Regions from separate parts of the Robertmurraya mesotrionivorans genome, predicted to be linked through region 1. Evidence: riboswitches for the same ligand, from Rfam matches in the RefSeq annotation. Region 1 holds a riboswitch; each other region holds the start of a gene.
What was found. A riboswitch is a leader RNA that binds a small molecule or an ion and turns the genes downstream of it on or off. The one in region 1 is predicted to bind thiamine pyrophosphate.
Positions count from the first base shown of each region.

Region 2: it holds a riboswitch for thiamine pyrophosphate, as region 1 does, so the genes downstream of both, ACRX5O_RS13275 (ABC transporter substrate-binding protein) here and thiM (hydroxyethylthiazole kinase) in region 1, are expected to answer to the same signal.
Region 3: it holds a riboswitch for thiamine pyrophosphate, as region 1 does, so the genes downstream of both, thiW (energy coupling factor transporter S component ThiW) here and thiM (hydroxyethylthiazole kinase) in region 1, are expected to answer to the same signal.
Region 4: it holds a riboswitch for thiamine pyrophosphate, as region 1 does, so the genes downstream of both, thiT (energy-coupled thiamine transporter ThiT) here and thiM (hydroxyethylthiazole kinase) in region 1, are expected to answer to the same signal.

Region 1 covers NZ_JBPCCH010000002.1:135,033-138,212, reverse strand. The annotation lists gene ACRX5O_RS04770 (methyl-accepting chemotaxis protein) at 1-1,478, shown strand, start outside; TPP riboswitch at 1,582-1,694, shown strand; gene thiM (hydroxyethylthiazole kinase) at 1,789-2,604, shown strand; gene thiE (thiamine phosphate synthase) at 2,619-3,180, shown strand, end outside.
Region 2 covers NZ_JBPCCH010000007.1:98,911-102,090, forward strand. The annotation lists gene ACRX5O_RS13265 (ABC transporter permease) at 1-187, opposite strand, end outside; gene ACRX5O_RS13270 (thiamine-binding protein) at 184-477, opposite strand; gene ACRX5O_RS13275 (ABC transporter substrate-binding protein) at 489-1,484, opposite strand; TPP riboswitch at 1,587-1,698, opposite strand; gene ACRX5O_RS13280 (peptide chain release factor 3) at 1,890-3,180, shown strand, end outside.
Region 3 covers NZ_JBPCCH010000002.1:389,463-392,642, reverse strand. The annotation lists gene ACRX5O_RS06050 (alpha-glucosidase/alpha-galactosidase) at 1-1,053, shown strand, start outside; TPP riboswitch at 1,232-1,342, shown strand; gene thiW (energy coupling factor transporter S component ThiW) at 1,566-2,060, shown strand; gene ACRX5O_RS06040 (CGNR zinc finger domain-containing protein) at 2,360-2,941, shown strand; gene ACRX5O_RS06035 (HPP family protein) at 3,068-3,180, shown strand, end outside.
Region 4 covers NZ_JBPCCH010000005.1:81,204-84,383, reverse strand. The annotation lists gene ACRX5O_RS10740 (VanW family protein) at 1-403, shown strand, start outside; gene ACRX5O_RS10735 (divergent polysaccharide deacetylase family protein) at 456-1,232, opposite strand; gene thiT (energy-coupled thiamine transporter ThiT) at 1,329-1,925, opposite strand; TPP riboswitch at 1,988-2,086, opposite strand; gene ACRX5O_RS10725 (methyl-accepting chemotaxis protein) at 2,172-3,180, opposite strand, start outside.

The DNA.
Region 1 (3,180 bases):
AAGGTTCTCCCCAGGCAAAGGAAAGCTTTGAAAGCAATGTACAGCTTAGTAAACAGTTAGAAGAAAAGTTATTGACTTACGTTGCGGGGAACAAAGATGAAAACACAGTAAAAAAGGTCATTTCCGATAGTGCCAAATGGAATGAGATTATGATGAAGGATGCTTTTGACGTGTTTGATAGCGGAGAAAAGCGTCAAGCATTACTTAATGTTGGTTCTGAAAAGTTTAAAGCAGAACAAACGATGGCAAAATTAAAAGCTTTAGCTGACGAAAAAAATAATAGCGTAGAACAGCTGGGAGAAGAAATCATGTCTAACGGAAATCAAGTCCAACTTTGGACAATGATCCTTACAATAATAGTTATTGGTATTTCCGTATTAGTTGCCATTGTATTAATGAATTCTATTCACGGTCCGATCCGTCGTTTATCAGAGAGAATTCAAGTGGTTGCAGAAGGGGATTTTAGTCAAGCAGATATGAAGATCACATCAAATGATGAAATTGGTGAGTTAACCATTACTTTCAACCGGATGGTAAAAGACCTTCGAGCATTGATTTCCCAAGCATATGAAACAACCACACAGGTTTCTGCGTCTGCGGAGGATTTAACAGCAAGCTCAGAGGAAACAGCGAAAGGGGCAGAAAGTATTACTTATTCCATTCAAGAGGTGGCCACCGCCTCTCATAAACAATTAGAAAGTGTAAATGAAACCATACATACAATGAACACATTGGCTACGATTCAAGAAACACTAACCCTTTCATCAGAAGAACTGGAAGCTTCAGCCACTATGGTCGACGGAGTCTCTAAAAACGGAAACAAGGTCGTACAGCATGCGATTAAGCAAATGACGCAAATACATGACTCAGTTTTAGAAGTGTCAGAAGTGATTGATAACCTTGGTAGTCAATCAAAGGAAATTAGTCAAATAACGAAAGTGATCACAAGTATTGCTGATCAAACCAATTTACTCGCTTTAAATGCTGCAATTGAAGCAGCACGGGCTGGTGAGCATGGGAAAGGCTTTGCTGTTGTTGCTGATGAGGTGCGTAAACTTGCCGTACAGTCTAAGAGCTCTTCTAACGAAATTATTGATCTTATTTTAAAAATACAAACCGGTACAAATCAAGCTGTAAAGGCGATGGAAAAGAGCACACTTGAGGTAGAAAATGGGTCAATTGCTGTAAACGAGGCGGGAAGATCTTTTACACAAATTACTGACTCTATCACAGACATACGTAAGACGATTCAGTCTATTCATCAATATGTGCAAAAAATGACGGAAAGCTCCAACTATGTAACTGCCAATATTGAAGTTCTAATAGAAATTGCAAAGGTTAATTCCATTTCCTCACGTGCAGTTGCTGCATCAGCTGAAGAGCAATTGGCAACGATGGAGGAAATCGCTTCATCTGTTCAGACAGTTAATGAAATGGCGATTAGCTTAAAAGAAGTTTTAAGGAAATTTACGATTTAATAGGATTCCTCCTGTTGGTACAGGGGGAACTTTTTTACTTTTTAAATAATTTATAGTTGCGTTATGAAAAACCTTCCACTATGATGGAATTATAGTTTTATATGATATCTACTAGGGGGGCCCGTACGTTCGGGCTGAGAGAAAACAATATTCAGTTTTCGACTCTTGGAACCTGATCTGGCTCATACCAGCGGAGGGAAGTAGTTACTGCGAAGATGAATGTTTATTGTTTCGTAACTATGCCAGGTTCTATAAGAATCTGGCTTTTTTTGTCTTGTGATAGTTTTTTATACGAAAGGAGTAGGGAAAAATGAGTCAGGAATTTTTAACATTAATTGATAGAGTAAGAGAGCAATCACCGTTAGTTCATAATATGACGAATGTGGTAGTCACTAATTTTGTTGCAAATGGGTTGTTAGCTCTTGGTGCTTCACCAGTTATGGCCTATGCCAAAGAAGAAGTAGCTGACATGGTAAGCATCGCGAACTCCCTTGTGCTCAATATCGGCACATTAAGGGAACCTGAAGTAGAAGCGATGATCATCGCTGGTAAAGCTGCGAATGAAAAAGGAGTTCCAGTCGTGCTTGATCCTGTTGGAGCTGGTGCAACACCATACCGCACAAATACCGTTAAACGACTTCTATCTGAAGTGAACGTTAGCATATTACGTGGAAATGCTGCCGAGGTGGCCAACGTGATTGGAGAAGAATGGCAGACACGCGGAGTTGACGTAGGAACAGGTGAAGGCAATATCGCAGATCTCGCTCGTATTGCAGCACAAAAATTACATATGACCGTTGTGGTTACCGGAAAAGACGATGTTGTTTCTGATGGTGAAGAATCGATTATTATTTCAAACGGGCATCCCCTTCTAACAAAAGTAACTGGGACTGGTTGCTTATTTTCATCAGTCGTAGGAGCGTTTGTAAGTGTTGAAACTAATCATTTACTAGCGGCTGCAGGAGCCTCAGCCTTTTATGGAGCAGTTGCTGAGCGTGCAGTTTTAGCGACAGGAGACCATCATGTAGGCACTTTCCAGATGGAATTTCTTAACCAACTTATGCTCACTTCATCCTCTGATGTGGTAGACCTTGCCAAAGTGTATTCAAAAGTCACAACCATATAAGGAGCATAGGGAAAATGGAATTTCTAAAACTGTATTTTATTATGGGCAGTCAAGATTGCATGGATCGAACACCTGAAGAAACGTTAGCTTTAGCGATTGAAGGTGGAATAACGTGCTTTCAATACCGAGAAAAAGGGAGCAATTCTCTTGGAGAGATAGAGAAGTACGAGCTTGGAAAAAAACTACGAGAACTCTGCGCGAAACATAGGATACCATTTATCGTCAATGATGATTTACCACTCGCTATTGCTCTTGATGCTGATGGAGTTCATGTTGGCCAGGACGATGAAAATGCAAAATATGTGAGAGAGACAATCGGTCCTAACAAAATTCTTGGTGTATCAACTCATACGGTTGAAGAGGGACTTCAAGCTGTTCGAGACGGAGCTGATTACTTAGGAATTGGACCGATGTATCCTACGATTTCAAAAGAGGATACCGAAAAACAACAAAACTTGGATATCTTTTCTGAATTTCGTAACGCAGGAATCTCTCTGCCTCTTGTTGCGATTGGTGGAATTAATTCTGTCAACGGAGAAACCGTTATGAAAGCAGGAGCAAATGGCCTAGCGATCA
Region 2 (3,180 bases), on a different contig from region 1:
GCTGAATGGTGGATGTAAGATGTACAGAGACACTGCTCCAACCATTTATGAGTTCGTTAAAAATTTGTGATGGAGTTGGGAGAAGCCAAGTTGGAACCTGAGTAATTCTTGCGGTGAATTCCCAGCCAATGAATAAAAGGAGGAGAACAAAAATTGGTCTCCACCCTTTTTGTAATTTTTGTATCATGAACGATATTTCTCCGTAAGTGTATCCATTTTTATTCCACCTGGTTGATAAAGAATCTTCACCTGCGAAATAACATTGCTGCTTCCCATTTCAATCATCTTTTCGTTCATTTTCGTAATGACTGCAAAAAGTTCCTGAAGATCACCCTCCATAGTTGTTTCCAAGGGATGAACCTCATACTTTACTCCTGACGCATCAATAATGGCTATTGCTTCATCTACGTAAGGAATCACATTTTCACCGTTTTTTGTCTTAGGGATAATTTGTATACTAACAAGCGCGTTTGCCATATGACCAACTCCTATTGTGGTAAAAATTCATTAGTAAAGGCTTTTTCTGCATCTAACTCTGATTCTAGTAACCCATTTTCAAGCATCCAAGAAGCATAGTTTTCCCATACTTCTAAACGTTGCTGACCCCATTGGTCTGCATCGTCTTGATATTTGGTTGCAAGCCATTCCTGACTTTTCTTAACAAGCTCTGCGTCAAGCTCAGGAGCAGCTTTGATTAGGACGTCCGCCGCATCGGAAGGATTGTCGATAGCAAATTCATAGCCTTTTGAAGCCGCTTTAACAAAAGCTTTTACTGTTTCTGGATCGTTGTTAATCATGTTTTCACTAGTTGTTAACACAGGTGTATAGTAGTCTAGCTTTTCGGAGTAATCGGTTAAGTAGACCATATTTATGTCTTCTCCTCGTAATTCCGCTTCCACGCCTGTCCAACCGTAGTATATCCATGCAAAGTCAATATCACGTTCAACAGCGGTAAAGAAGTCTGCATCGCCTATGTTTACAATATTCACCTTTTCTACATCTGCTTGTTCCTGCTTCATAAGTGAGTCGATGACGGATTCTTCAACAGGTGAACCCCAACCACCATATGTTTTTCCTTCAAAATCCTTAGGAGATTGAATATTTTTAGATGCCGGTGATGCGAAACCAGATGTGTTGTGTTGAATGACCGCAGCTATAGAAACAAGCGGTACCCCTTGTACTCTAGCCTGTGTAATGCCCTCTTGATAACCTACACCAAAGTCTGCTTTCTCAGAAGCAACAAGTTGGTCAGCACCAGCCTCTCCAGGCATCTGAATGGTCACATCAAGACCTTCCACTTCAAAAAAGCCTTTTTCTTTTGCGACATATAGCCCTGTGTGATTTGTATTTGGAGTCCAATCAAGAACGACAGTCACTTTTTTTAATTCAGCACTTGATTCCTCCTTTTCTGTTTGTTGTTCATTTGTTCCTGAACATCCTGCGAGTAATACAGAAGCTGCTAATGCAGCTATCCATTTTGTCATTACTTTCTCCTCCAATGGTATAAGTAGGAATATGAACTGGACTTATAGACGTCAAAAAACGCCGCAGTTTTTGAACCGGGCGCATATATTTAAACAAGTTTATTGTTTAAAGAATATGTTCCCTACGCTGGTATCATCCAGATCAGGTTCAAAGGGTCAGCATCAATTGGATGCACTCTCAACCGGTCTTCAACCGGTCCCCCTACAATTCTTACCTATTTAGTTTGATTTCTATCTCATTATAGCAGAAATTATTTTCTTGAAAAGGAAGAACTTTCTTGAATAGATGAACATAATGATATGTTTGTTATCGCTTTTGTAAAGAACACATTGCAAACTTCATACAGTCACGATAAGATTGAAGTTATGGATGAATTTGTGTAAGGAAAGAAAGGAATTTCTATAATGGCAAAAAATTTTAAAGATGATGTACAATCGCGTCGCACATTTGCGATCATTTCCCACCCGGATGCTGGGAAAACGACATTAACAGAAAAGTTATTGTTATTTGGTGGTGCAATTCGTGATGCGGGAACAGTTAAAGGAAAGAAAACGGGTAAGTTTGCAACGAGCGATTGGATGGAAATTGAAAAACAACGTGGTATTTCCGTTACGTCGAGTGTGATGCAATTTGATTATAATGACTGTCGAGTGAATATTCTTGATACACCAGGTCACCAAGACTTCAGTGAAGATACGTATCGTACTCTTACAGCTGTTGATAGTGCGGTCATGATTATCGATTCAGCAAAAGGGATTGAGGAGCAAACCTTAAAGCTATTTAAAGTGTGTCGAATGAGAGGTATTCCGATTTTTACCTTTATCAATAAGCTTGATCGTCAGGGGAAGTCTCCATTAGAACTATTAGCTGAGCTAGAAGAGGTTATGGGAATAGAATCATATCCGATGAACTGGCCGATCGGTATGGGGAAAGAATTTCTCGGTATATATGACCGTTTCTACAAGCGAATCGAACAATTCCGTGTGGAAGAGGAAGAACGATTTGTTCCGTTAAATGAAGATGGAGAAATCGAGGGAGATCATAAACTAAAGCAATACTCCTTGTATGACCAAACGTTGGAGGAAATTATGCTTTTAAATGAAGCGGGAAATGAATTTTCTCGTGAAAGAATAGCAAATGGGGAACTAACACCTGTATTCTTCGGTAGCGCCCTAGCGAACTTTGGTGTTCAAACTTTTCTAGAAACATATCTTCAATTTGCTCCTGCACCTCAAGCTCGGGAATCTACAGAAGGGGAAATTGATCCGTTATCAGAGGATTTCTCAGGCTTTATTTTTAAGATTCAAGCAAATATGAATCCTGCTCACAGGGACAGAATTGCATTTTTACGTGTTTGTTCAGGAAAATTTGAAAGAGGGATGACAGTCAATATTCCACGCTTAGGAAAGTCAATGAAGCTTTCTCAATCAACACAGTTTATGGCTGATGACAGAAACACGGTTGATGAAGCGGTTAGTGGAGATATTATTGGTTTGTACGATCCAGGTACGTACCAAATTGGAGATACATTGACAGTTGGGAAAAACAACTTTCAATACGAAAAGCTTCCACAATTTACTCCTGAACTCTTTGTTCGAGTTTCTGCTAAAAACGTAATGAAGCAAAAGTCTTTTCATAAAGGAATTCAGCAGCTTGTTCAGGAAGGTGCCATTCAGCTCTTCCGTACGGTTCGAA
Region 3 (3,180 bases), 250 kb from region 1:
GTGATCGATTTTGAAATTCCGAAAAAATATGGCTTACGGCAGACAATTGCCGATACAGTTGGAATCGGAGGGATATTCCGTAACCTAAGGACGATTCCGGTTATGCTTGATTTTGCAAAGGATATGGAAGAAGTTTGTCCGGATGCCTTATTTATGAATTATACCAACCCGATGGCTGTTTTGACTGGGGTCATGAATCGTTTTACAAATATTAAAACGGTTGGCCTATGTCACAGTGTGCAGGTTTGTACAAAAGATTTATTTGAGGCATTGGGCATGGACCGTACAGGTGTGAAGGAGAAAATTGCCGGGATCAATCACATGGCGTGGCTGCTTGAGGTTAGCAAGGATGGCGTTAACTTGTATCCTGAAATTAAGAGAAGAGCCCGTGAATTGCAAAAAACAAAGCATGGCGATATGGTTCGATTTGAGCTAATGGATAAATTCGGGTTTTATGTGACTGAGTCATCTGAACACAATGCTGAATATCACCCGTACTTTATCAAATCTCGTTACCCTGAGTTAATTGAGCGTTTCAATATTCCGCTTGATGAATATCCACGTCGCTGTGAAAGGCAAATTAATGACTGGGTAGCTATGAGAGAGGATCTGGTTAACAATAAATCTTTGAATCATGTTCGTTCCCGTGAATATGGATCGCGCATTATTGAAGCAATTGAGACAGATGTTCCGTTTAAATTTGGTGGTAATGTCTTAAATACCGGAAGACTGATTAGCAATCTTCCAGAGAAAGCTTGTGTCGAGGTGCCTTGTATCGCGGACCGTAGCGGAATCACCCCAACTTATGTGGGAGACCTTCCAGAGCAGCTCGCAGCATTAAACCGTACGAATATCAACACGCAATTGCTGACAATCGAAGCAGCAGTCACGTTGAAAAAGGAATATATTTATCAGGCTGCTTTGCTTGACCCACATACCGCTGCTGAGTTATCCATGGACGACATTATTTCTCTATGTGACGACTTAATTGAAGCACATGGTGAATGGCTGCCAAAATTTAAAAGTGAGACTGGCGTAGCCATTACATTATAGGTCCTAGTCGAAGTTTGTCCATCGTAAAGGAGACCGGATTCTGAATGAATCCGGTCTCTGTTTTTATTACTTATGCGAATCTGCTGCAAACGAGTTTTAAGATGGAACATATTAGTATAATACCAATACCTTTACGAAATGGAATTATTAGATTATTATAATGCTTAATTGAATAAATAACTTCTACTAGGGGTGCCCTATCTTCGGGCTGAGAGAAAAACGCAAAGTTTTTTAACCCTTTGGACCTGATCTGGATTATACCAGCGTAGGAAAGTAGCCAACCAGTGAATGAATGTAACCATTCTAAAACTAACAAGGCCAGGTCCAATTATTATTGGAGCTGGCTTTTTTGTGTTACATAGAGAAACCATTTCAGAGTATTCCCTTGTAAAGTTCATCACGCGTTTGTACATAATTTATAATTTGGTTATTCAGGTGCTACATGGTTGAAGACTGTTATTGCCTTAAAAGAACCATTAAGTGCTTTATTAATAAATAGGAGGATATTGTAAATGAGAAAAACACACAAACTTACATTAACAGCCATGATGATTGCCATTGGGACACTATCGAGTAATCTCCTTTATATTCCAATCGGATTTACAAAGGTATTTCCCATTCAGCATTTTATCAATGTGTTGTCAGCGGTCCTATTAGGTCCATATTATGCAGTTGCTCAAGCACTATGTGTTTCCATATTGAGAAACATCATGGGAACCGGCTCAGTTTTTGCTTTTCCTGGAAGTATGGTTGGAGCATTTTTGGCTTCTCTTTTCTTTTTAAAAACAAGTAAGATTTATATGGCTTTTTTAGGTGAGGTAATTGGTACGGGAATCATTGGGGCCATTCTTGCCTACCCGATTGCCATATTACTGCTGGGGCAAAAAGCGACCTTGTTTGGATTTATCCCTTTATTTATTTTTAGTTCTCTTGTGGGCGCATTTTTTGCTGCTATCATTCTATCAATCTTATTAAAGAAAAAAATAGCTGTTTTTATTACAAAATGAATTTAAAGGAAAATATTATCATCTAACTTTGCAAGTAGGGAACTTTCGATGAAAAACTTATTTTATTACAGATGTCGATTCAGTTACAAAAACCATTGAGAACTATGAAGCCTCTCAAAAGCTAGCCGTGTTACCCGGGGATATTAATTATACATATTACCAACAAACTCAAAGCTTTGTATCATTACTTGATAAGTAGCTGGCTAATATGAATCTAAAATAAGATATAATGATTATGTAACCTTTTAACGATTATTTAAATGGTTAGAATATAATAGAGAAATTGGGAGGTAAACTTAATGACTGAAGCAAACAAATTTCCACTTATATCAGGTTATCTTTCTCTTGATTTAGTGAACACGGAAATAGTAAGACGTGGTCAACGTCAGGATTTATTGCTCTCGGAAGAGGATTTGATGGACTGGCTTCATGTAATAAAAGAGGAAAACTCTTATTGGGATGATCAGCTATTCTTAAAGGTCAAAGAGAGGATTGGACAAGTATTATTATGTATTCTAGAAATGCGGACTGTTTTAAGAGACTATTTTGAATTAATAACAGATGGACAGTCATTTCCTGATCAATTTATTGTTTTTTTAGAAAAAATTGTCGAAAAAGCACCATTCACTTATAAATTAATGCATAAAAAATTGATTCCCATTCCTGTTGGTGAGGTAGAGAATGCCCTTTTATCGTTGATTGCCTTTGATGTATTAACTTTAATTGATACAAAAAAGCTGTCCTCCCTCAAACGATGCTCCAATCCGGATTGTGTACTTTTATTTATTGATGAAAGTGGAAGACGCAAGTGGTGTTCAATGAAAATATGCGGAAACAGAAAAAAAGCAGCACGGTTTCAACAACGTAAATCCGATAATTAATGAAGAACCGACTTATTTCAAGAGTTGGTTTTTTTTTTGCATACAATATAACTAACCCTTAAAATATGTTTTGACAGGTTAGTTATATTGATGTATAGTAAAAAATAAGTAGAAGGAGGGGAAATAATGGATCGCGCTACAACAGTAAAGCGAAAAGCAGCACATTTATTTCACGTACGTTATTTATCTAAAATGAAAGGGAAAGGGAGAAGTCCATTAAAGGTAAATGTAAAGGACAT
Region 4 (3,180 bases), on a different contig from region 1:
TAACTACGTCCTATTTCCAGGTCAGACCTTTTCGTTCAATGAGGTGGTTGGTCAACGGACAAAAGAACGTGGATATACGCCAGCTCCTATTATTGTTCGAGGTGAGCTTTCTGAGGGGGTCGGCGGAGGTATTTGCCAAGTGTCTTCTACACTCTTTAATGCTGTGGATCGAGCAGGGTTAAAAATCGTGAAACGATATTCTCACTCCAAACGTGTCCCTTATGTTCCTCCAGGTCGCGATGCAACAGTCAGTTGGTATGGGCCTGACTTTGTTTTTATGAACAACTATAAGCATCCTATCTTAATACGTTCAAAAGTGAGAGGGGGTTCCGTATCCATACTTTTGTATACTTCAGACGATGTGAATGTTGAACTTAATCAAGTTCCAAGCATGTATCAATAAAAAACAAGGCTGTCCAATGAATGGGAGGATCCCACCCACTGGACAGCCAATTTTAATATAGATGAAAATACTTTGATCGAATGGAATCAGATAACAGTTCGGATACCGGGACGACCTTTATATGCTTCTGCTTAAATTCAGTCATTGACTCAGTAACACCTAACGAGCATACCTTACCTGATGTACCAACATGTCCAATTGCAACAGCGGTTCCCCTGCTCTCCGCAATCCTTGCAAGGATAAGCATTTGTTTTTTGACCTGATTCACAGAACAGATATCATCCAAAAACACGTCTCGCTTAATAAAAGGTACATTTAATTCCTCAGTGATTTCCTCAAATTTTGATTTTGGACTTGTTGCACTATCTACAATATATAGCTGCTTTTCCTTTGCTACTTCGACAATAATTCTGACAATCTCCTCATTTTCAACGACAAGCGAGCCCATATGATTATTTAATCCCATAGCATGAGGAACACTATCGATAGCATCAATGACTCTCTTTCTTACTTCTTCCTTTGATAAGTCATTCGTTATTGGCTTCGGCCCTAACCAAGAGGCCTTTCCCTTTTTTGGCTGCATAGGCAAATGTACCATAATCTCTAAGCCATTTTCATATGCCCATTCTGCATGCTTTTTAGAAAGTTCATTAAAAGGCATAATAGCCGCCGTTATTCTCACATCACCTTCTAGAAAATCCTTTACACCTCCCACACCACCGCCAAAATCGTCAATAATAATAGCTGCCTTTTTCACTTCCTGGCCATGCCCATGATGAGGGAACAGTGTAAAGATGACCAAAAAAATGATAAATGAAGTTTTTTTCATAAAATCCTCCATTTTAATGTTAGTTCTTGGGATAGTTTGTCTCATTGAGGAAAAACCATACAAAAAACTCGTCCAAAACATTGGACGAGTGTTAGATTACGATATTTTTTTCATGGTCTCTGAAGAGGAAACCCTTTTGTGGAGAAGAAATCTTGGTGAGCTAGACACTAATAAGAATAAAATAACGGAACAATAGATGGCTGCCCCAATCATTGTACCACCATTCACGCCTAGTGAAAATAAGAATGGAGACATCCCATCCGGTGCATATTCTCCCCAGAATAAAAATCCCGCGATAAAATGCCAAAAATAACGAGCCGCACTTCCGACGAATGTGGCAACTATCATCCATTGAAGGGCTTTCTTTTTATTTTCAGTAAGTGCTACCTGAATTTTTTTCATAAAGAAACCTGCAAATCCAATAAACGCAAAGGCCAGAAAATACTCAATGAAGCCCTGTAGCGGAGTTAGAATATAGGCATCACCCATGGCAATTTGTAATAGTCCCCATAAAAAGCCAGAAGCGGTTGCAGCAACGAATCCCCATCTAAAGGCAATAATTAAAATAGGTAGCATCGCAAATGAAATGGAAATATTAGGCGATAGCTTGATCGATGGAAGAAGGTCTAGAATTAATGCAAAGGCTGCAAAAAAAGATGCTTCAATCATCATGATTAATCGTTTGTTTCCCATATAAAAAATCTCCCCTTTTTGGAAACCTCAAGGAGAGCGTAGATAGACATGATTGCACGAAAAATTCAGTCAGTCCACATCCCTGCGCTAGAATTATCTAACAGGTTCAAAGGGTCAGAACAAACGTTCACTCTCAGCATGACGCTCCCCTTGTGGTTTCTTCGTATGTAGTTATAATTTCGTTTTCATTATATCATATAAAATTAAATAGAAAAGCATCTAGTTGGAACTAGATGCTTTTCATGTTTATATTTTAAATCGGCGAACTAGCTGTTGTAAGGTTTCGGCCATTCCTGATAGGTCTTGAGCACTTGCGGTTACTTCTTGGAGGGTAGCAACGTTTTCTTCTGTTCCGGCTGCTACTTCTCTAGTTGTTGCAACGCTTTCTTCTGCGATTCCTTTTACATCGTCAATTGCTTGTACGACATTTGAACTATGCATACTTAGTAGCTCGATGGCACATGAAACGTCTGATACCTTTTCAATTACGTCTCCCATTGACTCTCCAATAAGAGCAAACGCTTTCTTTGCATCCTGACTATATTCGAATCCTTCAGATACTTTGTGAGACTGTTCTTCCATTGCTGAAACGGCTAGATCCGTCTCAGATTGGATATAAGAAATCATTTTTGTAATTTGATCGGCTGATTTTTTTGATTCCTCCGCGAGCTTTCTTACTTCGTCAGCAACTACAGCAAATCCCTTGCCATGTTCACCTGCTCTTGCAGCTTCAATTGCGGCATTTAAGGCTAGCAAATTCGTCTGATCTGCAACAGTGGTAATCATATTAAGGATAGAAGTAATTTCATTCGAGCGTCTCCCTAACTGACGAATGATTTCTGAAGCATTCAAAACTCCATCATTGATAAGATTCATTTGGTTAACAACTTTTTCGATAGATAATGCTCCTTGATCTGTAACTTGAAACGTATTATCAGCTGTGACGAGCATTTTTTCACTACTTTTTGTAATTAAATTTATATTGCTAGACATCTCTTCAATCAATGTGTGAATTTTGGTTAAATGTTGTAGTTGCAGATCCATACCCTCTGAGTTTTGTTCAACAATATGAGAAATTTGTTCACTTGCTTGAGTACTGTCCTGCGCACTTGTACTTAGTTGTTCACTACTAGCTGCAACTTGAGCTGATGAATCTCTAACTTGAACAACTACTTCTCTTAATCCAGAAACCATTAAGTTGACAGACTGTATCATTGCCCCTATTTCATCTTTATTTTTCACTTGTATCTCATCA